2 regions of the Pseudoalteromonas sp. SG45-2 genome follow, and region 2 is predicted to be linked to the other one. Evidence: predicted binding sites of a transcription regulator. Region 2 holds the regulator's gene; the other holds the start of a gene.
The links. Region 2 encodes NrdR, which represses ribonucleotide reductase genes. Its sites were predicted from a motif close to AAACACNANATNTNGTGTTT; they were not measured.

Region 1 (12,509 bases), on a different contig from region 2:
TATTGGCCGCTTTTTTGTATTTGAAATAGCTTATTAAATAAACGGCTATTGGAATCGTTGGGCTTAAAAATATGTGAGGATGGAAATAGATACCACGTTCGTCATATAGAAACATATATAACGCGAGCGCAAACGTTGAAGGTAAGGGGAAGGTGATGGCACCGTGCCCAACAGCAGCAAATAGTGTCCACGAGAAAACACTAGGCCAAAGCACAGCTCTGATGTAAGCACCTTTATTAGTCGCTTTAGCCTTTTTAGCGTAATTACGTGAAACAAAATAAGATATTACCGTTGGAAACAAAGTTAAAATGACACTTAACAGTATAAGCATAGTGATTCAATTCCTTTTGATATTATTTGCATAACCCAGTTTTTCACAATGTGTTAATTGGTTTGAGTTAATACCGTTTTTAAAGCAGCAATTTGCTTAATTTCATCAGCTGTTAATGCTTGATATAACCTAGGATAGGGCCAACCATAGCCCCATCTGAAAGTCGATGGTATATAAGGGCTGCCACCAAATCGAACTCCAGCAAGCATAATGTTCGCTATACTCGTTTCGCCGGCTTCAATAACACACTGTTGCAAGGCTTTATCTGCTTCTAAACGTTGCCAATAAGTGCCACCTTGCCAGTAGGCGTAGTCGTGCGCTTTACAACATGCAAGCCACAACTTTTTATCTTTTGTGGTGCCGTCCGGAAAAGCACTACAGCCATCTGATGTGAACGGTTTTATATTTTCAGCATTTACTGTATTACTTAATATGCTCAGTAAGACAATGGGACTGAAACGCATTATTTTCATGCGAAAGAGTGTATTAGTAAAATTATACATGATTCTAAGTGTTACTGTTTTAGTTACAAATAATAACACTTTAAAAAGTATAAAAAAGGTTTTTACTGTTTATAGACCAGTTATGCTTATATGATAATTTTGATTTAGAGCTTTGTGTTTAGATATTCTATGTGTTCTATTTTCTTCGCTAGTTGCGAGGTGTTAATACTAAAAGTGCTGGTTAAAAAATTTACTACAATATTAGATTAAGGTTTACACATGGTGTGTTGCATTTGTACTTTAGGAGAGGAGCTGTGCTAGAACAAATAGAAAATTGGATTGACGCTACAAATTTAAAATACAGTAGTCAAAAAGTGAGTTGTGATAAATTCATTAATGAATTTTATGGGTTTTATCCTGCCGAGTTTTTAAAAAACGCGTATTACGTTGTTGTAGACCAAATACCAAAGCCAAACTTTGCGGGTCTGCGAGAAATGGGTTTAGGCGATTTTGTAGATATGGATGTAGCAGGAATAACGTATAAAAATACATATTATATACTTCCTGATGCTGCCAAAGATTTGAGGGTTCATTTTCATGAGCTTGTGCATGTAGCGCAGTGGCTTAAACTTGGTCCAGACGTGTTTATCCTACGTTACATTAGCGAAATTCAACGTGTGGGATACAACGACGCACCGCTTGAAAAAATGGCATATGCGCTGGATGAGCAATTCGTAAGTAAAGGCGATAAAATAGATGTGCCTAAGTACGTATCTCAAACGCTGTAATTCAACCTTAGGTTTAAAGGAATTTATATGAACAAGGTTATTGGGTGTTTACTTACTTTAGCGTGTATTAATGCTAATGCAGCTTCGTTTGAAGAAGACATTGTTTCAGCTTTACTTGAGCGGACAACTCATGATGTGGCTTACGACGGGGCTTATCGCTCTATTGGCTATCCTGGTGGTGATGTACCTAAGAATGTAGGTGTGTGCACCGATGTAATAATTAGAAGTTACAGAAAGTTAGGCATCGATTTACAGAAACTCGTGCATGAAGACATGCAAAATAACTTTACACTGTATCCATCTAAACGTATTTGGGGTTTAAATAAGCCTGATAAAAATATAGATCACCGACGTGTTCCAAATTTACAAGCTTACTTTGAGCGCCATGCAAACGTATTAAGTAAATCTAACAAAGTGAGTGATTATAAAACCGGCGATATAGTAACGTGGATGTTACCAGGTAATTTACCTCATATAGGCATGGTGATTAATGAATCATCTCAAGATACAGGTAATCCACTCATTGTGCATAATATTGGGCGTGGGCCGCAAAAAAGTGACATGCTTTTTGATTACAAAATTACAGGGCATTACCGGTTTGTTCCACAGTATTGATGCGCTCAATAAACGGTATATGTAAGTATTAATTTTATTTCAGATTAATACTTACATTGCCATTGGGTTTACAGCAGCACAACAATATTTCGCCTTCACGGACAAACGCAAGTGGCTCTTCGTTATACTCAACACTGCCTGATACTAAAGTTGCTCTACAAGCGCCGCAATAGCCTTCACGGCATTGGAATGCGACGTCTATTTTCATGGATTCTAAGCAGTGTAGAAGAGAAGGGCAGCCAGCGGTAAATTCTATACACTGGCTGTTTTCTGCAAGCGTTATGCTTGCAGTAGACTTGTCACTCATTATAAATCAAAATCACCAAATTCTGATGCATCAACTTGAGAGTCTATTTGACCAACAAGGTATGAGCTTATTTCTGCTTCTTGTGGTGCTACTTGCACGTTATCAGACACTAACCACGAGTTTATCCACGGGATAGGGTTACTGTTATTTTCAAACTGTGCTGGCAAACCAATCGCAGTCATACGTGCATTGGTAATGTATTCAACGTACTGACATAAAATATGTTTATTTAAGCCAATCATCGAACCATCTTTAAATAAGTATTCGGCCCACTCTTTTTCTTGCTCTGCAGCATCAACAAACATTTTAATTGCTTCGTCGCGGCACTGGGCAGCAACAATCGCCATTTCTGGATCGTCCTTACCGTCTTGCATAATGTTTAAAATATGCTGAGTACCAGAAAGGTGAAGTGCTTCATCGCGTGCAATTAGCTTGATGATTTTAGCGTTACCTTCCATTAGCTCGCGCTCAGCAAATGCAAACGAACATGCAAAGCTTACGTAAAAGCGAATCGCTTCAAGAATATTTACTGACATCATAGCCAGGTAAAGTTTCTTTTTAAGCTCAAATAAATTAATGATAACTGTTTTACCGTTAATCTCGTGTTTGCCTTCACCGTATAAGTTGTAAAGCGATACAGAGTTAATTAAGTCATCGTAGTATTTAGTTACGGCATCAGCACGTTCGCTAATTTTATCGTTGCTAACAATGTCATCAAAAATAAGCTCAGGTGCTTGTGTTACGTTACGGATAATATGCGTGTATGAGCGGCTGTGAATTGTTTCACTGAACGCCCAAGTTTCTATCCATGTTTCAAGCTCTGGTAGCGATACAATTGGAAGTAGAGCCACGTTTGGCGAACGACCTTGTACACTATCAAGCAGTGTTTGGTATTTTAAGTTGCTTAAAAATATATGCTTTTCGTGATCTGGTAATGCTTGAAAGTCTAAACGGTCTTTACTTACATCTACTTCCTCAGGACGCCAAAAGAAAGACAGTTGCTTTTCAATTAACTTTTCAAAAATTGGGTATTTTTGTTGGTCGTAACGAGATACGTTTACAGTTTGGCCAAAAAACATTGGCTCTTGCATTTGGTTATTATGGTTCCGGCTAAAAGTAGTATAAGACATGTTTATCACTCAAAAAACTATCAGAAAAAGCGGGCTAAATGCCCGCTTAAAATAAAAATCAGCAGTTATATTTTACACGCGCCGCCTTCACAATCGTCATCTTCCACTTCTGGAGCATCTTCTTGTGAATCTGAGGCGCCATCGCGAGTATTGTGGTAATACAAGGTTTTAACACCTAGTTTGTACGCGCTTAGTAAGTCTTTTAATAAGACTTGCATAGGTACTTTACCGCCTTCGAACTTGTTTGGATCATAATTTGTATTTGCAGAAATTGTTTGGTCAACAAATTTTTGCATTATGCCAACAAGCTGTAAATAACCATCGTTTGATGGAATGTCCCATAGTAGCTCGTACTGATCTTTTAAACGCTCATACTCAGGAACAACTTGTTTTAAAATACCGTCTTTACTTGCTTTAACGCTAATATGTCCACGTGGTGGCTCAATACCGTTAGTTGCGTTAGAGATTTGCGACGATGTTTCTGATGGCATTAACGCACTTAGTGTTGAGTTACGCATACCGTGCTCTTTAATACTTGCACGTAGTGTATCCCAATCAAGATGAAGTGGCTCATCACAAATTTTATCTAAATCACGTTTGTACGTATCTGTTGGCATAATACCTTGTGAATACGTTGTTTCGTTAAACTTAGGACACGCGCCACGCTCTTTAGCAAGCTCGTTTGATGCTTTCATTAAGTAATATTGAATAGCTTCAAAGGTTTTATGTGTTAATGCATTAGCGCTGCCATCAGAATAACGTTTACCGTTTTTAGCTAGGTAGTATGCGTAGTTAATTACGCCTATTCCTAGTGTACGACGACCCATAGTTGCATTTTTAGCAGCCGGTACAGGGTAGTCTTGGAAATCAAGTAAGTTATCAAGTGCGCGTACTGCAAGTTCAGCTAGCTCTTCAAGCTCATCAAGTGACTCTATTGCACCTAGGTTAAACGCAGAAAGTGTACAAAGGGCAATTTCGCCTTCTTCGTCATTCACGTTATTAAGTGGCTTAGTTGGCAATGCAATTTCTAAACATAAGTTAGATTGGCGAATTGGCGCAACTTTAGAAATAAATGGGCTGTGTGTATTACAGTGATCCACATTTTGTAAATAAATACGACCAGTACTTGCACGCTCTTGCGCAAACATAGAGAAAAGCTCAATGGCTTTAATGCGTTTTTTACGAATAGACTCGTCTTGTTCGTATTTAACGTAAAGTGCGTCAAACTCAGCTTGGTCTTCAAAAAATGCATCATAAAGGCCAGGCACATCTGATGGGCTAAATAATGTAATGTAATCATCTTTAATTAAACGAGAGTACATTAATTTATTAAACTGTACGCCGTAATCTAGGTGGCGAACGCGGTTGTCATCTACACCACGGTTATTTTTAAGTACAAGTAGGTTCTCTACTTCTAAATGCCAAAGCGGGTAGAATAATGTTGCTGCGCCGCCACGTACACCACCTTGTGAACAACTTTTAACCGCTGTTTGAAAGTGCTTATAAAAAGGGATACAACCTGTGTGATACGCTTCGCCGTTACGAATATGGCTACCTAGCGCACGAATTCGACCTGCATTAATACCAATTCCCGCACGTTGTGAAACGTATTTAACAATAGCTGAGGACGTTGCATTGATTGAATCAAGGCTGTCGCCACATTCAATCAATACACACGAGCTAAACTGGCGAGTAGGCGTACGTACACCCGACATAATTGGCGTTGGTAGAGATATTTTAAATAAAGATACTGCATCGTAAAAACGTTTAATGTAATCAGTACGTGTTTCACGTGGGTAATCTGAAAATAAGCTTGCCGCAACTAAAATATATAAAAACTGTGCACTTTCGTATATTTCACCCGATACACGGTTTTGAACGAGGTACTTACCTTCAAGTTGCTTTACAGCAGCGTAGCTAAAGTTAAGATCGCGAGAATGATCAAGGTATGCATCAAGCTCATCTAACTCTTGCTCTGTGTAATCTACTAGTAAATGAGCATCGTAGCGTTTATCGCCAACCATTTTTGTTACGTGGTCAAATAAACGTGGTGGCTCAAATTGACCGTACGCTTTTTTACGTAAATGGAATACAGCTAAACGTGCAGCTAAGTATTGGTAATCAGGCGATTCTTTTGAAATCTGATCCGCTGCTGCTTTAATGATGGTTTCGTGAATGTCTTTAGTACGAATACCGTCGTAAAACTGAATGTGCGACTTTAATTCAACTTGCGAAACCGAAACGTTGTTTAAACCTTCGGCGGCCCACTCAATAACGCGATGGATCTTATCCAGATCAAGAGGCTCTTTACGCCCGTCACGTTTGCTTACAGATAACTGTTGGTTCATTTGCCTGTATTCCTTGGGAATTATGTATTTTGACCAATGCTTTATACCTCGCCGGGGCAAGGTATATACTCATTTATTATAAGTTTCGCCATATTTGCGAATTTAATTGAATAACATTTGGCCACAATATCTGGTGTTGTTCAATTTAGAGATCACAAGATAGTGTGGTCTGAGTTGTTTTGCAAGGGACATAATTGCCCCTATTTGTGGATAACTTCGGGATAACGTATTTGTGTTAGTAGATACTCACCTTCGAACAATCATTTAAGTTGAAATATGTAAAAATCAACTAATGATCTGCTAAATTTACGCATTTTAAAAATAAATTTTGACTGCTTTTTTTATCAGCAAGCTTTGCGTAAAAACTAACACAATCACAATATATAGTGTTTATTAATTAACATGGCACTATATATGGTTAAAACCATCAATTGGGCTTTGCCAGTTAAAATCAGCATTCCAGCTGTTGGCTTCATCAATACTTGGTATGTAACCCCAAAGTGCCGTTGCTGTGCGCATACCTGCGGCTTTGCCTGCTTGTATGTCTCGCTGTGCATCACCAATGTACAAACAGCGTTTTGGTTGCACTCCCATAAGCTTTGCACAGTGTAGCAGCGGTAAAGGGGATGGCTTAGCTTCAGCTAAGGTGTCGCCACTTATTACTACACTAGCATTTTTCAATGCGGGAATTGCTGCCACTAAAGGATCAGTTAAAAACCCTGGTTTGTTAGTCATGATCCCCCATTTGATCTTTTTCTGATCAAGGGCAATAAGCAACGATTCAACACCGCTGAAGCAATGTGTGTGATTTGCTATGTTTGCAGCGTATTCGTCAACTAATTGCTTAATAAGCTCGCTTTGAGGTTGTGTGTCCCATAACTCTTTAAAACCAGCCTCTAATAATGCGCCTGCGCCGTTAGATGCCGCAGGACGGTATACATCACTACTAACAGGCTCTATTTTATTATTAATGAGAACTGCATTTAAAGCCGCACCTAAATCATCAGCGGTGTCGAGTAGAGTGCCGTCTAAATCAAATAAAAATGCATCGTACTCAATAAGGGGGAGGGGGGCTTGAGAGTTAGCCATTAAGCTAACTTCTCAAAGTACAGTATGTAATTTACGCTAACGTCACTATTGAGCGTATATTGCTTTGATAGTGGATTATAAGAAAGGCCTGTACTTGCACGAACTTTTAAACCCGCTTGCTCTGCCCATGCAATGAGCTGCGCAGGTTTTATAAACTTTTTATGGTCGTGTGTACCTTCAGGCACCATTTTTAAAAGCTTTTCAGCGCCAACAATGGCGTATAAATATGCCTTAGGTGTTTTGTTTAGGGTTGAAAAAAACACGTCTGCGCCTGGTTTGGCAAGTGCAGCTACTGCATGAATGATAGATGCTGGGTCGGGAACGTGCTCAAGCATTTCCATACAGGTTATTACATCAAAGCGCTCTGGGTGTTGCGATGCAAACTCTTCTGCTGGCACTTTTATGTAATCTACATTTATGCCAGTTTCTAAACTGTGCAACTTAGCAACAGTTAAAGGCTCTTGCCCCATATCGATGCCAGTTACTTTTGCGCCCATGCGCGCCATGCTTTGGCTTAAAATACCGCCACCACAGCCAACATCGAGTGTTTCTTTATCGAATAAGCCTTGCGTTTTGTTTGCTATAAAATCTAAACGTAACGGGTTAATTTCGTGAAGAGGTTTGAATTCTCCGTCTAGGTCCCACCAACGCTCGGCGATGGCTTCAAATTTTGCTATTTCTGCGTGATCTACATTTTGATGTTCGGTCATAAAATACTTCCTCGTCAATCTGAGGCCATTATATAGGGCTAAATTGATAAATCGCAAAGTTTTGCGCCTGTAAATTAAAATTAATTGTGATAGCATGGCTGTTAGAAATAATAACAATACTCTTAATACCCAATACCGGGTTGTTGAGAGCTGATACTGAAGGAATGTGATATCAAATGACTGATCTCGCCAATGAAATTCTGCCAGTCAATATTGAAGACGAGTTAAAAAACTCCTACTTAGATTACGCAATGAGCGTAATTGTAGGACGTGCATTACCAGACGTACGTGACGGCTTAAAACCTGTTCATCGCCGCGTTTTGTTTGCAATGAACGAGCTTAGTAATGACTGGAACAAGCCTTACAAAAAATCGGCCCGTGTGGTCGGTGACGTAATCGGTAAATACCACCCACACGGCGACAGTGCAGTTTATGACACGATAGTTCGTATGGCTCAGCCATTCTCACTGCGTTATATGCTAGTAGATGGCCAAGGTAACTTCGGTTCGGTTGATGGTGATTCAGCAGCGGCAATGCGTTATACAGAAGTACGTATGGCTAAAATGTCGCATGAGTTATTAGCCGATCTTGAAAAAGAAACGGTTGATTTCGTTCCTAACTACGATGGCACTGAGTTCATCCCTGATGTTTTACCAACGAAAGTTCCTAATTTATTAGTGAATGGTTCGTCAGGTATTGCAGTAGGTATGGCTACAAATATACCACCACATAACTTAACTGAAGTTGTAAATGGTTGTTTGGCACTTATTCAAAATCCAGATTTAACTATTTTAGAGTTAATGGATTATATTCCTGGTCCTGATTTCCCAACGGCTGCAATTATCAACGGTAAGAAGGGTATTGAACAAGCCTACTTAACTGGCCGTGGTAAAGTGTACATGCGTGCACGCGCCGACATCGAAACCGATGAAAAAACAGGCCGTGAAACAATCATCGTTCACGAAATTCCTTATCAAGTTAATAAAGCTCGTTTAATTGAAAAAATTGCTGAGCTGGTTAAAGATAAGAAAATTGAAGGCATTAGTGCGCTACGTGATGAATCAGATAAAGACGGTATGCGTATCGTTATTGAAATCAAACGTGGTGACGTAGGCGAAGTTATTTTAAACAACTTGTATTCACAAACTCAGTTACAAACTGTGTTTGGTATGAATATGGTTGCTTTAATTAATAACCAACCTAAATGTTTCAATTTAAAAGAAATGTTAGAAGAGTTTATTATTCACCGTCGTGAAGTAGTAACTCGTCGTACAGTATTTGATTTACGTAAAGCCCGTGACCGTGCACACACGCTTGAAGGCTTAGCGATTGCGCTTGCGAACATTGACCCAATTATCGAACTTATTCGTAAATCCCCTACACCTGCTGAAGCTAAAATTGCTTTAACAGCGCGTCCGTGGGAATTAGGTAATGTACAAGGTATGCTTGAAAAAGCAGGTGAAGACAATGTTGCTCGTCCAGATTGGTTAGCAAGCGAACTTGGTATTCGCGATGGTCAATATTATATCTCTGAGCAACAAGCTCAAGCAATTCTTGATTTGCGTTTACATAAGCTAACAGGTCTTGAACACGAAAAAATCTTGACCGAATACCAAGCGTTATTAGAACTAATTGCTGAACTACTTTATATTTTGGCAACTCCTGAGCGTTTAATGGAAGTTATACGTGACGAGCTAGTTGAAATTAAAGAGCAATATGGTGATGAGCGTCGCACTGAAATTAATGCAGCTGCTCACGATATCAGCCTTGAAGACTTAATTACCGAAGAAAACGTAGTCGTAACGCTTTCTCACGAAGGTTATGTGAAGTATCAAGCATTGTCTGATTACGAAGCACAGCGTCGTGGTGGTAAAGGTAAGTCAGCAACGAAGATGAAAGATGAAGATTTCATCGAACGTCTATTAGTTGCAAATACACACGATACTATATTGTGTTTCTCTACGGCCGGTCGTTTATATTGGCTTAAAGTATATCAGTTACCATTAGCGAGTCGTGCAGCGCGCGGTAAGCCAATTGTTAACTTGTTACCACTTGAAGCTGATGAACGTATTACTGCTATATTGCCAGTACGCGAGTACGCAGAAGATAAATACATCTTTATGGCAACAGCATTTGGTACAGTTAAGAAAACACCATTAACGGCTTACAGTCGTCAACGTGCAAGCGGTATTATTGCTGTTAACTTAAATGATGGCGATAGCCTGATTGGGGTTGATATTACCGATGGTAGCAACGAAATTATGTTGTTCACTGATGCAGGTAAAGTTGTACGCTTTAAAGAAGCTGAAGAAACAACAGTTGTTGATGAAAACGGTAACCCAGTATTAGACGAAGAAGGTAACCCTGAGATTCGTTTCAAAGGCGTTCGCCCAATGGGTCGTACCGCTACAGGTGTTCGTGGTATTAAAATGGCCGATGATCAACGCGTAGTATCGTTAATTGTACCAAAAACTGACGGTGCTATTTTAACGGTAACTGAAAATGGTTACGGTAAGCGTACACAACTAGAAGATTACCCATCTAAGAGCCGTGCAACACAGGGTGTTGTATCTATCAAGGTGAGTGAGCGTAACGGTGCTGTTGTTGGCGCTGTACAAGTTGATGATAACGACGAAATCATGATTATTTCAAATCGTGGTACCTTAGTACGTACTCGCGTTAATGAAGTTTCTACGGTTGGACGTAACACCCAAGGTGTTATTTTGATCAGAACTATTGACGAAGAGCAAGTAGTTGGTTTACAACGTATAGAAGAGATTGAAGTTACAGAAAGTGACTTGATTGATATTGAAGACGTTGAAACTGTAGATACGGTTATTGATGAAGTAGCGGATGATAATCCTCCTTCAGAATAATTGATATTGAAAAAGCGGCCTTGGCCGCTTTTTTTAATGTTGTTGAAAAAAATTAATAGGGTGTGAAGTTATATTCATTCACTAAAACTCAAAGGTTTAGTGGGTGGGTATTGAGCATTCATGCTTAGTAGTTAAATTACTGGAATGAGGCAAAGGTAATGAGTAAATATAATTTTTGTGCGGGGCCAGCTATGCTTCCGCAAGCGGTTATGAAAAAAGCACAAAAAGAGTTTCTAGATTGGCAAGATTTAGGTGTGTCTGTGATGGAAATAAGCCATCGTAGCAAAGAGTTTTTAGCCCTTACAGCTAAATGTGAAGCCAGCCTTCGTCGCCTAATGAATATCAGTGATGAATTTGAAGTGCTGTTTATGCATGGTGGTGGTCGTGGTCAGTTTAGTGCTGTGCCATTAAATTTACACCAAGAAGGCAAAGCTGCGGTTTATTGCGAAAACGGCGTGTGGTCAAAAAGTGCAACAGACGAGGCCAACAAGTTTACTCAAGCAACCTCTATTGATGTGCGTAATGATGCCAATGGCGAGTTTTCTATTAAACAGGTTGCTGATTGGGTGTTACCAGAAGATGCATCTTACATTCACTATTGCCCTAACGAAACGGTTGACGGCTTAGAAATTTTTGATGTACCAAGCCACCCAACTGCACCGATCGTTGCTGATATGTCGTCAACTATTTTATCACGCGAAATAGACGTTAATAAATTTGATTTAATTTACGCTGGTGCGCAAAAGAATATCGGCCCGTCGGGCATATCAATCGTTATTGTTCGTAAAACATTACTTGAGCGTGAAGGCTTACCTAAGCCAGGCATTTTAGATTACGCATTAGAAGCAAAACAAGGCAGCATGTTTAACACGCCTCCCACATTTGCTTGGTATTTAGCTGCTGAAGTATTTCAATGGCTTGAAAGTAATGGTGGCGTAAAAGCGATGGAAGTTCAAAATATTGCTAAAGCGCAGCTACTTTATGACTTTATTGATGAATCGAGCTTTTATACCAATAAAGTAGCTAAACATTGCCGTTCACGTATGAATGTTCCGTTTTGGCTTAACGATGAAAGCTTAAATGATAAGTTTGTTGCTCAGTCTAAAGATGCAGGGTTACTCGCTCTTGAAGGCCACAGAATTGTGGGCGGTATGCGCGCAAGTATTTATAACGCAATGCCTATTGAAGGTGTTCAAGCACTTGTAGACTTTATGGCTGCTTTTGCAAAGGAGCACAGCTAATGGAGCAGCTTCGTTTAGAACCTATTTCTAGAGTAAATGGCACAGTAACCCTACCAGGTTCAAAAAGTCTATCGAACAGAATTTTATTATTAGCAGCACTTGCAAGCGGTACTACCGTTGTAGAAAACTTACTTGATAGTGACGATATACGCCATATGCTGGGCGCCTTAAAGTTATTAGGTGTAAATGTAACTTTAAATGATGACCGCACTGTAGCCACCGTAGAGGGTGTTAGTGGTGTGTTTAATACACCGACTGAGCCATTGTTTTTAGGTAATGCGGGTACTGCTTATAGACCTTTAACGGCAGTACTTGCTGCCGTTGCTGGTAAGTACGAGCTAATTGGCGAGCCACGTATGGAAGAGCGCCCGATAGGGCACTTGGTTGACGCGCTGCAAGCATTGGGTGGTGATGTTACTTATACAAAGCACAAAGACTACCCACCACTTAAAATTGTGGGTGGCCAAATAAAAGGCGGTGAGGTTGAAATTGACGGCAGTATTTCAAGTCAATTTTTAACCGCTCTATTAATGGCAGCGCCATTATTTAACGGTGATACAACAATAACTATTAAAGGTACTTTAGTCTCTAAACCTTATATTGATATTACACTTGATGTAATGGCACGTTT
Region 2 (12,509 bases):
CTTGTAATTGTTGCGATACCATCAACATGGCCAGACACTAAATGACCGCCTAAACGAGAAACAGGTTGCATGGCTTTTTCAAGATTCACCGTTTGTCCTAAAGCATAGTGAGCAAAACCGGTCAAACTAATCGTCTCATTAGATAAATCCGCACTAAAACCATCAATATGTTTATCAACTACAGTTAAGCAAACACCATTAGTTGCAATGCTGTCACCTAACTTTACGTCTGTCATATCAAGATCAGTACTTTGGATACGAATGGCTAAGTCGCCTTGTTTTTTTTGTAATAAAGCAATTTTGCCTGTGGCTTCTATTATCCCAGTAAACATAGCACTACTCTTTTTATTAAGTGATTTTAATGAGTTTTGACGCGGTGATACGTAAATCGTCACCAATGCGCGCACATTCATTAAATGTTAAATCAACGGTGTTCTGCATACTCGTCAATTCAGGAAAATTAACTAAACTTTTTGCATCATGGCCCATTAGTTTAGGCGCTAAATAAAAAACAAACTCGTCAACTAAATTAAGCTCTGTCATTTTACCAGCAAGTGTTGCGCCAGCTTCAAGCCAAACATTATTAAACTGCAGTTGCCCAAGTTTTTCTAAAACGGCTTGTAAATCAACTTTACCGTTACTTTCACTAACTTCAATATGCTTTACAAAATGCGGCCATTGCAATGATTTATCAACCTTAGTCGTAAATATTATTACATCACTTTGGATTTCAAATAAAGCAAGGTCAGGTGTTAAACGGTTTTGAGAGTCAATTATAACACGCACGGGCTGGCGAAGCGGCAAATCAGTAGGCAGTGTGCAAGGCAGCTCACTTAGTCGCACATTAAGTTTAGCATCGTCTACTAGCACTGTATCGGCACCGGTTAAAATAGCGCAGCTTTTCGCTCGGTATAATTGTACGTCTTGTCGAGCAGCAGGACTTGTGATCCACTTACTTTGCCCATTTTTAAGCGCCGTTTTACCATCAATACTCGCTGCCATTTTGCAAATCACATAAGGTAAGCCTTGTTCCATACGCTTAAAAAAGCCAACGTTAAGTGCGCGAGCTTGTGATTCGAGTAACCCGTAAGCAACGTCAATACCCGCGTCGCTCAGTATTTTAAGGCCTTTGCCAGCAACTTGTGGATTTGTATCAACCATAGCAGCAATTACTTTTACCACACCGGCAGCTTTTAAGCCTTCGGCGCACGGTGGCGTACGGCCATAATGACTACACGGTTCAAGCGTTACATAAGCCGTTGCACCTTGTGCATTTTTTCCAGCGACAGCCAGTGCATTTACTTCTGCATGGCCTTGACCTGCTAATTGATGAAAACCCTCACCAATTATTTGATTATTTTTAACTAAAACACAGCCAACATTAGGGTTAGGTGTGGTAGTAAACCGGCCTTTTTTGGCAAGTTCTATGGCGCGTGCCATATACATTTCATCATGTTCAGTAAAAGGAACTTGGCTTTGCATTGTTACTCCCCTAAGCGGGCAATTTCTTCGCCAAATTCGCGTATATCTTCAAACGAGCGATAAACAGAGGCAAATCTTACATACGCTACTTTATCGAGCTTTTTGAGGGCTTCCATAATGCATTCACCAACCAAATGGCTTGAAATTTCTCGCTCGCCTGTAGCACGCAACTGCGATTTTATTATATTCACTACTTCGTCTACTTGCTCTGTGCTCACTGGGCGTTTTTCGAGTGCGCGATTTAAGCCATTTAATAATTTATCTTCGTTAAATGGTTCGCGGCTGCCGTCTTGTTTAATAACACGAGGCATAACCAGTTCAGCGCCTTCAAATGTAGTAAAGCGCTCATGGCAGTCGTTGCACTCACGGCGCCTGCGAACTTGATGGCCTCCACCAACAAGGCGTGAGTCAATAACTTTAGTATCTTTTGCGGTACAAAATGGACAATGCATAGCTCGGTACTTCCGTTTTAAAACAAAAAAGACCGCTAAATAGCGGTCTTTTATCTTAGCAAAAAAATAGGGCCTGTTGACCTTTCAGGATTAAATTTGTTCTATCTATGGGTGATTTAATCGCGGCGCGAGGTTTGTAACCTAGTGGGCTAAGTAAAAACCGAGCAAAGCTTCCGCGTCCTGCTCACGCCCCTTACCTACATCCATGTAGGCAACAAAGAGTAAATCGCCCCTAGGACGAACCCGAGGGCAGTGCATGTTTGGCATTTATGCTGCGTTATCGCCTATTTGTGTGGAGTAACCACACTACATAGACTCTGCCTTGCCTAAAAACCAAACATACTACTGCAAATTAAACCTCGAAAGATAAACAGGCCCCTAGCCTATGTGATCTAAATTACTGCTGCTTATGCAATTAAGCGTAAACAGGTAATTTTGCACAAATTGCTTTTACTTTTTCTTTAACTTGCGCCTGCACAGATTCATCAGTGATGTTATCTAGTACGTCACAAATCCAGCCAGCAAGCTCTTTTGATTCTTCTTCTTTGAAACCACGACGAGTGATTGCAGGAGAACCAATACGCAAACCAGATGTTACAAACGGAGAACGTGGATCGTTTGGCACTGAGTTTTTGTTAACTGTGATGTTAGCGTTACCAAGGGCTGCATCTGCATCTTTACCAGTAATATCTTTATCGATTAAATCGAGTAGGAATAAGTGGTTTTCAGTTTTGTCAGATACGATTTTGTAGCCGCGCTCTTGCATTACAGCAACCATTGCTTTTGCGTTTTTAACAACTTGTGTTTGGTATACTTTAAATTCTGGTTGAAGCGCTTCTTTAAATGCCACTGCTTTTGCTGCAATAACATGACATAAAGGACCACCTTGGCCACCAGGGAAAACTGCGCTGTTAAGCTTTTTATAGATTGCTTCATCGCCACATGCAGAGATAATTAAACCACCACGAGGACCAGCAAGTGTTTTATGCGTAGTTGTAGTTACAACATGTGCATGAGGAACTGGGCTTGGGTAAACGCCTGCCGCAATTAAACCTGCAACGTGAGCCATATCAACAAACAGGTAAGCACCTACTTTGTCAGCAATTTCACGGAATTTAGCCCAATCAACAATACCTGAGTACGCTGAGAAACCACCAATAATCATTTTTGGTTTATGCTCAAGTGCTAGTGCTTCAACCTGTGCGTAATCAATTTCGCCCGTTGTTTCATCTAGTCCGTATTGAATTGCATTGTAAAGCTTACCAGAGAAGCTTACGTGTGATCCGTGAGTTAAGTGACCACCATGAGCTAAGCTCATACCAAGTACAGTGTCGCCTGCTTCTAATAGCGCTAGAAAAACAGCAGCATTAGCTTGCGAACCAGCATGTGGTTGTACGTTTGCGTAGTCAGAACCAAATAACTCGTTAGCACGGTCAATTGCTAATTGCTCAACAACATCAACGTGCTCACAACCGCCATAATAACGTTTGCCAGGGTAACCTTCTGCGTATTTATTTGTAAGCTGTGAACCCTGCGCTTCTAGTACGCGTGGGCTACAGTAGTTTTCTGAAGCGATTAGTTCAATGTGCTCTTCTTGGCGAGCAGTTTCTTTGTTTATCGCGTCAAATAACTCTGGATCAAAATCCGAAATATTCATGCTACGTTCTAACATTGGGGTCTCCTAGGGCAACGTGTATGGTGTTTTTTAGAGGCTTTATTGTACGCTTTAAACGACTCTTTGCCTACGCTCTTAAGTTGAGGATATTTAAACAGGGATTGAAACTATTTCACAGACTTTTTAAGATGATATTTTCTTATAAAACCATAACAATTTTAAATGAATGCTATTTCCTACATTTAATTAGTAAATGCAACTCACTAGATTTAAAAGCCTAAAGTTATAAAAAAAGGCGGCTTAACCGCCTTTTTGAATTAATTAACTTAGCCAAGTTTAGCAAGTATTTCTGTACGTAATGCGTCGTAATCGGCCTTTATATCGCTTGCTAGGCATGGTTTTGCTAGTGCGTCGCTAAGTGGTTTTGGCATACCTAATTCAATATTTAAAATACCCTCTACGCTTTCTTTAAACTTAGCAGGGTGAGCTGTGGCTAAAAAGATGCCCGCTGCACCAGGCGCTCGATTTTCAACAAGACCTTGGTACGCAATAGCAGTGTGAGGCTCTGCAACATAACCCGTTTGTTGAATTTTTTTCATCACCGATTGCGTGTCTTCCTCGTTTACGCTAGTTGAATAAAAATTATCGTAGCTAAACCAGTTATTATCTAACATTGTTTGCACACGCGGCCAGTTGTTTGGCTTACTTACATCCATTGCATTTGAAAGCGACTCAAGTGTTGCGTTTGGCGTCCAGGTTTTATCAAGCATAAAGCGCGGCACAGTATCATTTTGGTTGGTTGTTGCACTTAATTTACCTACAGGTAAGCCAATAACCGCACCAATCATTGCAGCACATACATTACCAAAGTTGCCACTTGGCACTGATATATGCGCTGTTGCGCGTTTTTCTTTTGGTAGTTGTGCAATGGCCTCAAAGTAATAACAAACCTGAGCAACTAAACGGCTAATATTAATTGAATTAGCAGAATTAAGCCCAAGTGTTGATTTAACTTCTTCATCTAAAAAGGCATTTTTAACCAACTCTTGGCAATCATCAAAACTGCCATCAACTGCGTAACAATGAATATTGTTACCTAACGTAGTAAATAGCTTTTGCTGAGCAAGTGAAATTTTGCCTTTAGGATATAAGATGACAACATCGATATTCGGCTTGTTATAAAAAGCATGTGCAACGGCTGCACCAGTATCGCCCGATGTTGCGGTTAAAATAGTTACTTTTTCATCTTTATTAAATTGCGCTAAACACTCAGCCATAAAGCGACCACCAAAGTCTTTAAACGCAAGCGTAGGACCATGAAACAACTCTAAGCAGTATGTATTCTCTTCAACTTCCACCAGCTTAACTGGAAAGTTAAATGCATTTTTAACCATTTGTGCCACAGTGTCGCTAGGCAGCTCATCACCAATTAGGTGAGATAATATTTTGCCACTGCGTGTAACAAAGTCCATATCAAGCAAAGCATCAACATCGGACAGTGGGGCAAGGGATTCAGGGAAGAACACACCTTGATTACGACCCAAACCTGTTTTTACGGCTTCAACGAACGACACTTTTTGTGAGCTATCTTTTAAATTATGTAATTGCATGACTACCTATCCTATAAAACTGTTAATTGACGCGTGCCGTCGTTATCTAATTTACAAATGTGGCAAAAGCCTTGCTCGTTAATGTAATTTGCCTCTAACCACTGCGCGCATTGCTTTGCAGCTTCAAGTGTTTTACATACACTAAACAAGGTAGGTCCTGCGCCCGAAATACTCACTATTTCAGCGCCCAACGCTGGTAAGCTTGCTTTGGCTTCACTAAAACCTTTAATAAGCGGTGCGCGGTAAGGTTCTGCTATTTCATCTTTCATTATGCTCAGTGCATCGTCAAAACGATTAGTCAACAGTAAGCTACTAAATGCCGATAAACGCTGTGCAAACTCAACACTTGCATGCATGCTCAACTCTTTTGGTAAAACCGAGCGCGCTTTTGCAGTGTTGAGTGAAAAACCAGGGAACGCAGTAACGTAGTACCAATTTTCATCAACAGGCAGTGCAATCGATTTATCAGGGATTAAATCACCTGTTAATTGCAAACCACCTAAATAGCATGGCGTGATGTTGTCGTAATGACGACCACCGCTCACTACAGCTTCAAAGTCAGCCATAAGCTCAATAAGCTCAACCTGACTTAAGTTAGTTTGTGCAAACTTATCAAGGGCAGCAAAGGTAGCCACGACCGAGCATGCACTAGAACCAAGTCCAGATCCAATTGGTAAATTCTTTTTAAGCTCGAGCTTTACGCTTGGCATATCAGGCGCGACATGCGCTCTAAAATGTACTAAACACTGGTACGCTAAGTTTTCATTCGCATCACTTGGTAACTTGTGAGCGTAGTCGCCAGTACAAATAAATTCGTCACTTGGTGCTGCACTTACAACAGCTACATCGCCTAATAAACTACCATCGATTGGCGCAAGCGCTGCGCCAAGTGCATCAAAACCCACTGCAAAATTACCAATAGACGCCGGAGCATATACTTCAATCATAACGAGCTCCTAGCGCGATAGTGTTTTTAAAATATCAGCAAATACACCCGCTGCTGTTACTTCAGAGCCGGCACCATAACCACGAATTACAAACGGACGTGGCTGGTAGTATTGGCTTAAAATAGCAAGCGCGTTTTCGCCATCGCGAATTACATTAAGCGCATGCTTTTCATCAACAGCCTCAATACCTACTTTACAGTGACCTTCTTTAATTGTACCTACATAACGAAGTACCTTTCCTTCGCTCGCAGCACTTTGAATGCGGTCATTAAAATCAGCATCTAGGCTTGGTAGTTTTGCCATAAACTCATCAACGCTATCACCTTGTGCAAAACCTTGTGGTAATACTGACTCAACTTCAATATCGCTTAGTTCCAACTTCATACCGGCTTCGCGAGCAATGATCAGTAACTTACGTGCTACATCGGTACCCGATAAATCATCACGAGGATCTGGCTCAGTAAAACCGCTTTCTTTGGCTTTAATAGTTGCCTCAGAAAGTGATAAACCATCTTGAAGTGCGCCAAACATATACGAAAGTGAGCCTGATAAAATACCGCTAAACTCTAGTAACTCATCACCGGCACCAAATAATGACTGCAAGTTATCGATTACTGGTAAACCTGCACCAACGTTAGTTTCGTATAAAAATTTACGATTATTCTTTTGCGTAGCAGCTATTAAATCTTGGTAATACGTGTATGAGCTTGTTGTCGCTTTTTTATTAGCTGCAACCACATGAAAACCTGCATTTAAAAAGTCTACATACTGCGCAGCAAGTGCATCTGAAGATGTACAATCTACTAATACCGGATTCACTAAGTGGTTTTGCTTAACAAATTGCTCTACTAATTTTAAATCAAATGCTTGCTCAGATGAGGCCAATTTTTGCTGCCAATCACTAAAGGCGATGCCTTCGTTATCAAGGTGTAATTGACGAGAGTTAGCAACACCATACAAGTTAAGTTTAATATTACGCTTTTCAAGCCAAGCTTGCTGACGTTCAAGCTGATTAATAAGCTCTTGCCCTACTAAGCCACAACCTAGTAAAAACACATCAATTGACGGCACATGCGTGAAAAAGTTTTCATGGCATATTTTTACAGCGTCATTACATAACTCACCATCAATTACCGCAGAAATAGCACTTTCTGTAGAATCCTGTGCAATTGCCACAATATTTACTTGCGCTTGTGCAAGCGATGCAAAAAACTTAGCCGCTAAGCCTCGGTGTGCGCGCATGTTGTCGCCCACTAAAGTAACAATGGCTAAATTACGTTGTACTTGTACAGGCTCAATAAGCCCTGCTTGTAATTCAAGCTCAAATGCAGTTTGTAGCGCATCGAGTGCAAGTGCTAGGTCTGTTTCGTGCACACAAAAACTAATACTAAATTCACATGATGATTGCGTGATCAATACAATTGATACGTTATCGTGAGCAAGCGCGTTAAATACCTTAGATGCCATGCCTACTTTACCTTTCATGCCTGGGCCTGAAACAGTTAACATTGCAAGGTCTTGTAAGCTAGAAAGCGCTTTTACGGGCTCATCAGATGAATAATCGTTACCAATTAATGAGCCTTGTGCGTCTGGGTTATGCGTATTTTTAATTTCACATGGCACGCCTGCTTTAGCACACGGTAAAATTGTTTTTGGGTGAAGTACTTTTGCACCAAAGTAAGAAAGCTCCATCGCCTCTTTATAAGATAAAAAATCTACTTTAGTGGCTTTTTTAATATAGCGAGGATCAGCGCTATATACGCCATCAACGTCAGTCCAAATTTGGCAAATCTCAGCTTCTAAACATGCCGCAGCAATAGCTGCTGAGTAATCTGAACCATTACGGCCAAGCGTCGTAAGCTCACCTTTATCATTACTCGCCGTAAAACCAGGCATAATATAAATAGTTGCAGGGTTTTCTTTAAGCACAGCTTGAAAGCGAGCTTTACTTGCCACTAAATCAGCTTCTGCATCAATGTAGCCACCAGTTGAAGCAATACAGCTTGTTGCTTCTAAGTACCTTGCATCTTGTGAGCTCAATAAAGCCTGCATTAAAGAAACGCTAACGCGCTCTCCAAAGCTAATTACAAATGCGCGAACTTGATCAGGGCAACACTGTATAAGCGACACGCCATCTAATTTATTTTTAAGTTCCCTTAGGTCTGGCCAGCTTGTAACTACTACGCCACTTTTTTCAACGTCAGCTTTTAAGCCTTCACAACGACTCGCTAATGCTTGCCATTGCTGCGAAAAATCTAAGCCTTGCTCTGCAGCACTTGCAAGTGCAACTAGCGAATCGGTCATTCCACCTGGAGCAGAAAGCACCAATAACATTTCATCTTTTAACTGTGCTTTAACTAACTGAGCTACCTGTTGTAAGCATGCATAATCGGCAAGTGAAGACCCACCAAATTTTAAAACTCGCATTGTTTATGTTCCTCATCCCATAAAACGAAAAAAGGCCTGTGTTCTAAGTGAACACAGGCCTTTAAATTTGTTGCACCGACCTATGCCACTATCCAGTAAGAATGATGGTTGTAATAATAATGGTCAGTACGCGATTGATTGTTTTCATATGTTAAGACTGCCTTAACAAAGGCTATGCTGTCAACCCTAAATCAAAAGATAAAACAGCCTTTTTTAACATGAAAAAACCTAATGAATGCCAAATTTATGCAATATTTCATTCAAGCTTGATTTATTAATAGGTTTATCAATAAAATCAATTGCGCCAAGTTGGGCGACTCGTTGCTTCATTTTTTCCTGTATATCAGCAGAAATAACCAACACAAAGCACTCTATTTTTTCTGTTTTTATAGTTTCAAGTACTTGTATACCATCAACCTCTGGCATGGTGAGGTCTAGGCACAGTAAATCAAAGTTTTGTGCTCTTAAAAGATCGAGGGCGTTTGCTCCATTTATAGCTTGTTGTATATCTGCGTCTATACACTCATTTAAACAGCGCACGACTTGTTTACGAGCAACAGCAGAATCATCACAGACTAATATCGAAAATTTCATCATGTTTACTACTACACAACCATCAAAGTTATTAAAAGACCATCTTTCTTTGCACTCAGGACACTTTAACACGCATCTAAATACTTAGCGCATTAATAATTCAATGCAATGATAAATATAGAATTAACTCATTTAAATATGATGAACGAAACTAAATTCTAATCAAACTTACAAAACTTAACGTCTAGCAAATTTACTAATTCATAGCTGAGTTTAATTACATTAATACTACATACCGACTTAATTAGATTTATCTTATTAAATTTTAACTTTTTTATTTATTTTTAGAGGTTTATTGACTAACTTTTAAATTACAATAGTAACGTTACAAAAATAACAAAGGATGAACAAGTCACTCATGTTACAAAAAAGCCTTTCTAAGAAGCTGCTAACAAGCGTTTTATCCGTTTATTTTTTGCTTACCTTCGTAGTGACTTGCGGACAGGTGCTTGCTGAATATCTCAATACTAAAGACTATATACGTGATGAATTAAGTACATTACAAAAAACCTTTAGTCGTAGCTTAACACGTGCAATTTGGGAGCTTAATACCAAGCAAACAATTACAACAGCAGAAGGTTTACTCGCCATTCCCATGATTGAAGGGATTATTGTTCGAGACGACAGCGGCGAAATTATTTCACAGTTAGGGCGCTCGCTCGACATACATAAGCTATATAACCAACAGTTAGTACAAGAAGAAGCTATTTTAGAAGACGCGAAATCCGGTCTGTTTGGTTACACCTTTCCACTTATTTTTGAATTTTCTGGCCGTGCTACCCAAGTGGGCGACGTTACCTTGTTCTCTAGCCGAGAAGTTGTTTTAAGCCGAATTATGGTATCAATCTACTTTTTGATTGGTAATGCGATGATTAAAACTACCTTTTTAATCATTTTATTTTTAATGGCATTTAGAAAGCTTCTTACAGATCCCTTAGCTGAGCTTACTGAGCAACTAGAAAACCTAGAATTAGATGAGCTAGAAGGACAACACATAGAAATAGAAACAGAGGAGCATAACGAACTAAAAGTAATGGAGCAGTCGTTTAACAAACTAATAGATAAAGTGGTTCAGTACAGAAAAGAGCTTGAGCACACCCAAAAAGAACTTATTATTAGTAACGAAAAGCTCGATCATCACAACATACAACTTGAGCAAGACGTAGCCCGTAAAACATCAAACTTAAGCCAAGCAATGATGGAATTACAACAGCAAAAATACGAACTTGAGAAGCAAAAAATTGTGCTCACTGAAGAAATAGACTTACGCCGCAGCACAGAGCAAGAGCTAATTACAAAACAAACTGAATCTCAGCGTTATATAGAGGAATTAAGCCTTGCACAGGAACGTTTATTGGGCACAGAGAAGATGGCCGCACTAGGCGGGCTTGTGGCGGGTATTACGCATGATATTAACACCCCTATTGGTATAGGTGTAACGGCAATATCGTTTTTGCAAGAACGCTTAAATAAACTCGAAAGTGCTTATAGTGAAAAAACACTTTCACCAAAAGCACTAGAAGAATTTATTAACGAAGCAAAACAAAGTACAAGCTTGTTAACCACTAACTTAGATAGAGCCTCAGAGCTTATTGCTAGCTTTAAGCAAATAGCGGTCGATCAGGCCAGTGAAGCTGTAAGAACTATTAACTTTAAAGATTACACTAACGAAGTAATACGCTCACTGCATCCAAAACTAAAAAAGACATCCCATACAATAAAATTAGAATGCCCTGATGATTTAGTTTTAAATTTACCGGCAGGCGCCATCAGCCAAATTTTTACTAACTTAATTATGAATTCACTCATTCATGGCTTTGAAGGTAAAAGCAACGGTGTGATGGATATCAAAATAAGCGCAGATGACACTAACTTAACGATTGATTACAAAGATGACGGTAACGGAGTTACCAGTGAGCAATTGAAAAAATTGTTTGACCCATTCTTTACGACTAAACGCGATGAGGGCGGAAGCGGATTAGGTACCCATATAATGTTTAATTTAGTTAAACAAACTCTTAGTGGATCTATTGATGCAACGAGTGAACCTGGTAAAGGTCTGCGTTACTATATTCAATTTCCAAAGAACATGGCTAAGCCAATGCCTATTTTTGATAAATATGAATAAAAAAGTATATGCATTAAATTATTAGGGCGTATTGTTCTTTGGTGGTTGAATTTGCAGCAATATGTTTGGTTTTTAGGCAAGGCAGAGCCTATGTAGTGTGGTTATTCCCCATAAATAGGCGATAACGCAGCATAAATACCAAACATGCGCTGCCCTTTGAGCTCGATCTAGGGACGATTAACTCTTTGTTGCCTACATGGATGTAGGTAAGTGGCGTGAGCAGGACGCGGAAGCTTTGCTCGGTTTTTACTTATTCTTACATGGGTGTAAGCCAGTAGGGTAACGCAGGAGCAGTTACTTAGCCCACTAGGTTACAAACCTCGCGCTGCGATTTAACCTTCCTTGGATTGAACAAATTTCAATCCATAAAGTTCAACACGCCCTAGTAACAAATCAGTCATTTCGAGATGCTGTTTTTATTGCTATGATTGGACAAATTTTTCAAATGGATCAATTCCCCTATGTGGTTTAGTAACCTTATTTGTTACCGCTTTAAGCAAGACGTTTCATACACCCAAGAAGATTTTGATAAAGCATTAGAGCAAGATTTATTTCGCCCATGTACTGGTCAAGAGCTTGCAACATTTGGTTGGACGAAAGCGTTTGGAAAGCATGGCGAAACACTATCGCATTTTTCTCAAAAAAGTATTTTAGTTTGCGCAAAACGTGAAGAAAAAGTACTCCCTGCTTCTGTTATCAACGAACTAGTTGCTGAGAAAATTGATCAGATAGAAGCCGAAGAAAACCGCCCTGTTAAAAAGAAAGAAAAAGACGAATTAAAAGAAAACATTCTTCATACTCTTCTACCCCAGGCATTTAAAAAGTCGAGCTTACAATTCGCCTTTATTGACCAAGAAAATGGCTGGGTGGTTGTAAATAGTGGCAGCTTTAATAAAGCTGAAGAGCTACTGGCACTACTTCGTAAATCGTTAGGAACGCTCCCAGTTGTACCTGCGTTTGCTAACTACGACCTAGATGTATTCTTAACTGATTGGTTAACTAACTTTAGTACACCAGAAGGCTTTGCTATTGGCTCTGACGCTGAGCTTGAAGAAGCTGACGACAGCGGTGCACAAGTAAAACTAAAAGGCCATGATCTGGCATGTGATGAGGTTAAATCGCACTTAGAAAGTGGTAAACGCGTAACTAAACTGGCACTTGATTGGCAAGAACGCCTTAAGTTTATGCTGCAAAACGATGGCTCTATCAAGCGTTTAAGTTACTCTGAAACTCTAAAAGAAGAGAACGCAGATA

Region 1: a site for NrdR is predicted at 6,082-6,101, ahead of nrdA (class 1a ribonucleoside-diphosphate reductase subunit alpha). Genes of this name have one in related genera too.

Annotation. Positions count from the first base shown of each region.
Region 1 is NZ_JACJEO010000001.1:219,815-232,323, forward strand. Features, by position in the region: gene H5116_RS00955 (hypothetical protein) at 385-795, opposite strand; gene H5116_RS00960 (hypothetical protein) at 1,089-1,562, shown strand; gene H5116_RS00965 (DUF1287 domain-containing protein) at 1,590-2,177, shown strand; gene yfaE (class I ribonucleotide reductase maintenance protein YfaE) at 2,212-2,484, opposite strand; gene nrdB (class Ia ribonucleoside-diphosphate reductase subunit beta) at 2,484-3,614, opposite strand; gene nrdA (class 1a ribonucleoside-diphosphate reductase subunit alpha) at 3,680-5,962, opposite strand; gene H5116_RS00985 (HAD family hydrolase) at 6,371-7,051, opposite strand; gene ubiG (bifunctional 2-polyprenyl-6-hydroxyphenol methylase/3-demethylubiquinol 3-O-methyltransferase UbiG) at 7,051-7,761, opposite strand; gene gyrA (DNA topoisomerase (ATP-hydrolyzing) subunit A) at 7,938-10,637, shown strand; gene serC (3-phosphoserine/phosphohydroxythreonine transaminase) at 10,796-11,878, shown strand; gene aroA (3-phosphoshikimate 1-carboxyvinyltransferase) at 11,878-12,509, shown strand, end outside.
Region 2 is NZ_JACJEO010000004.1:20,334-32,842, forward strand. Features, by position in the region: gene H5116_RS03400 (riboflavin synthase) at 1-332, opposite strand, end outside; gene ribD (bifunctional diaminohydroxyphosphoribosylaminopyrimidine deaminase/5-amino-6-(5-phosphoribosylamino)uracil reductase RibD) at 349-1,482, opposite strand; gene nrdR (transcriptional regulator NrdR) at 1,485-1,934, opposite strand; gene glyA (serine hydroxymethyltransferase) at 2,350-3,606, opposite strand; gene thrC (threonine synthase) at 3,876-5,159, opposite strand; gene thrB (homoserine kinase) at 5,171-6,106, opposite strand; gene thrA (bifunctional aspartate kinase/homoserine dehydrogenase I) at 6,116-8,533, opposite strand; gene H5116_RS03435 (response regulator) at 8,762-9,130, opposite strand; gene H5116_RS03440 (sensor histidine kinase) at 9,486-11,255, shown strand; gene rdgC (recombination-associated protein RdgC) at 11,717-12,509, shown strand, end outside.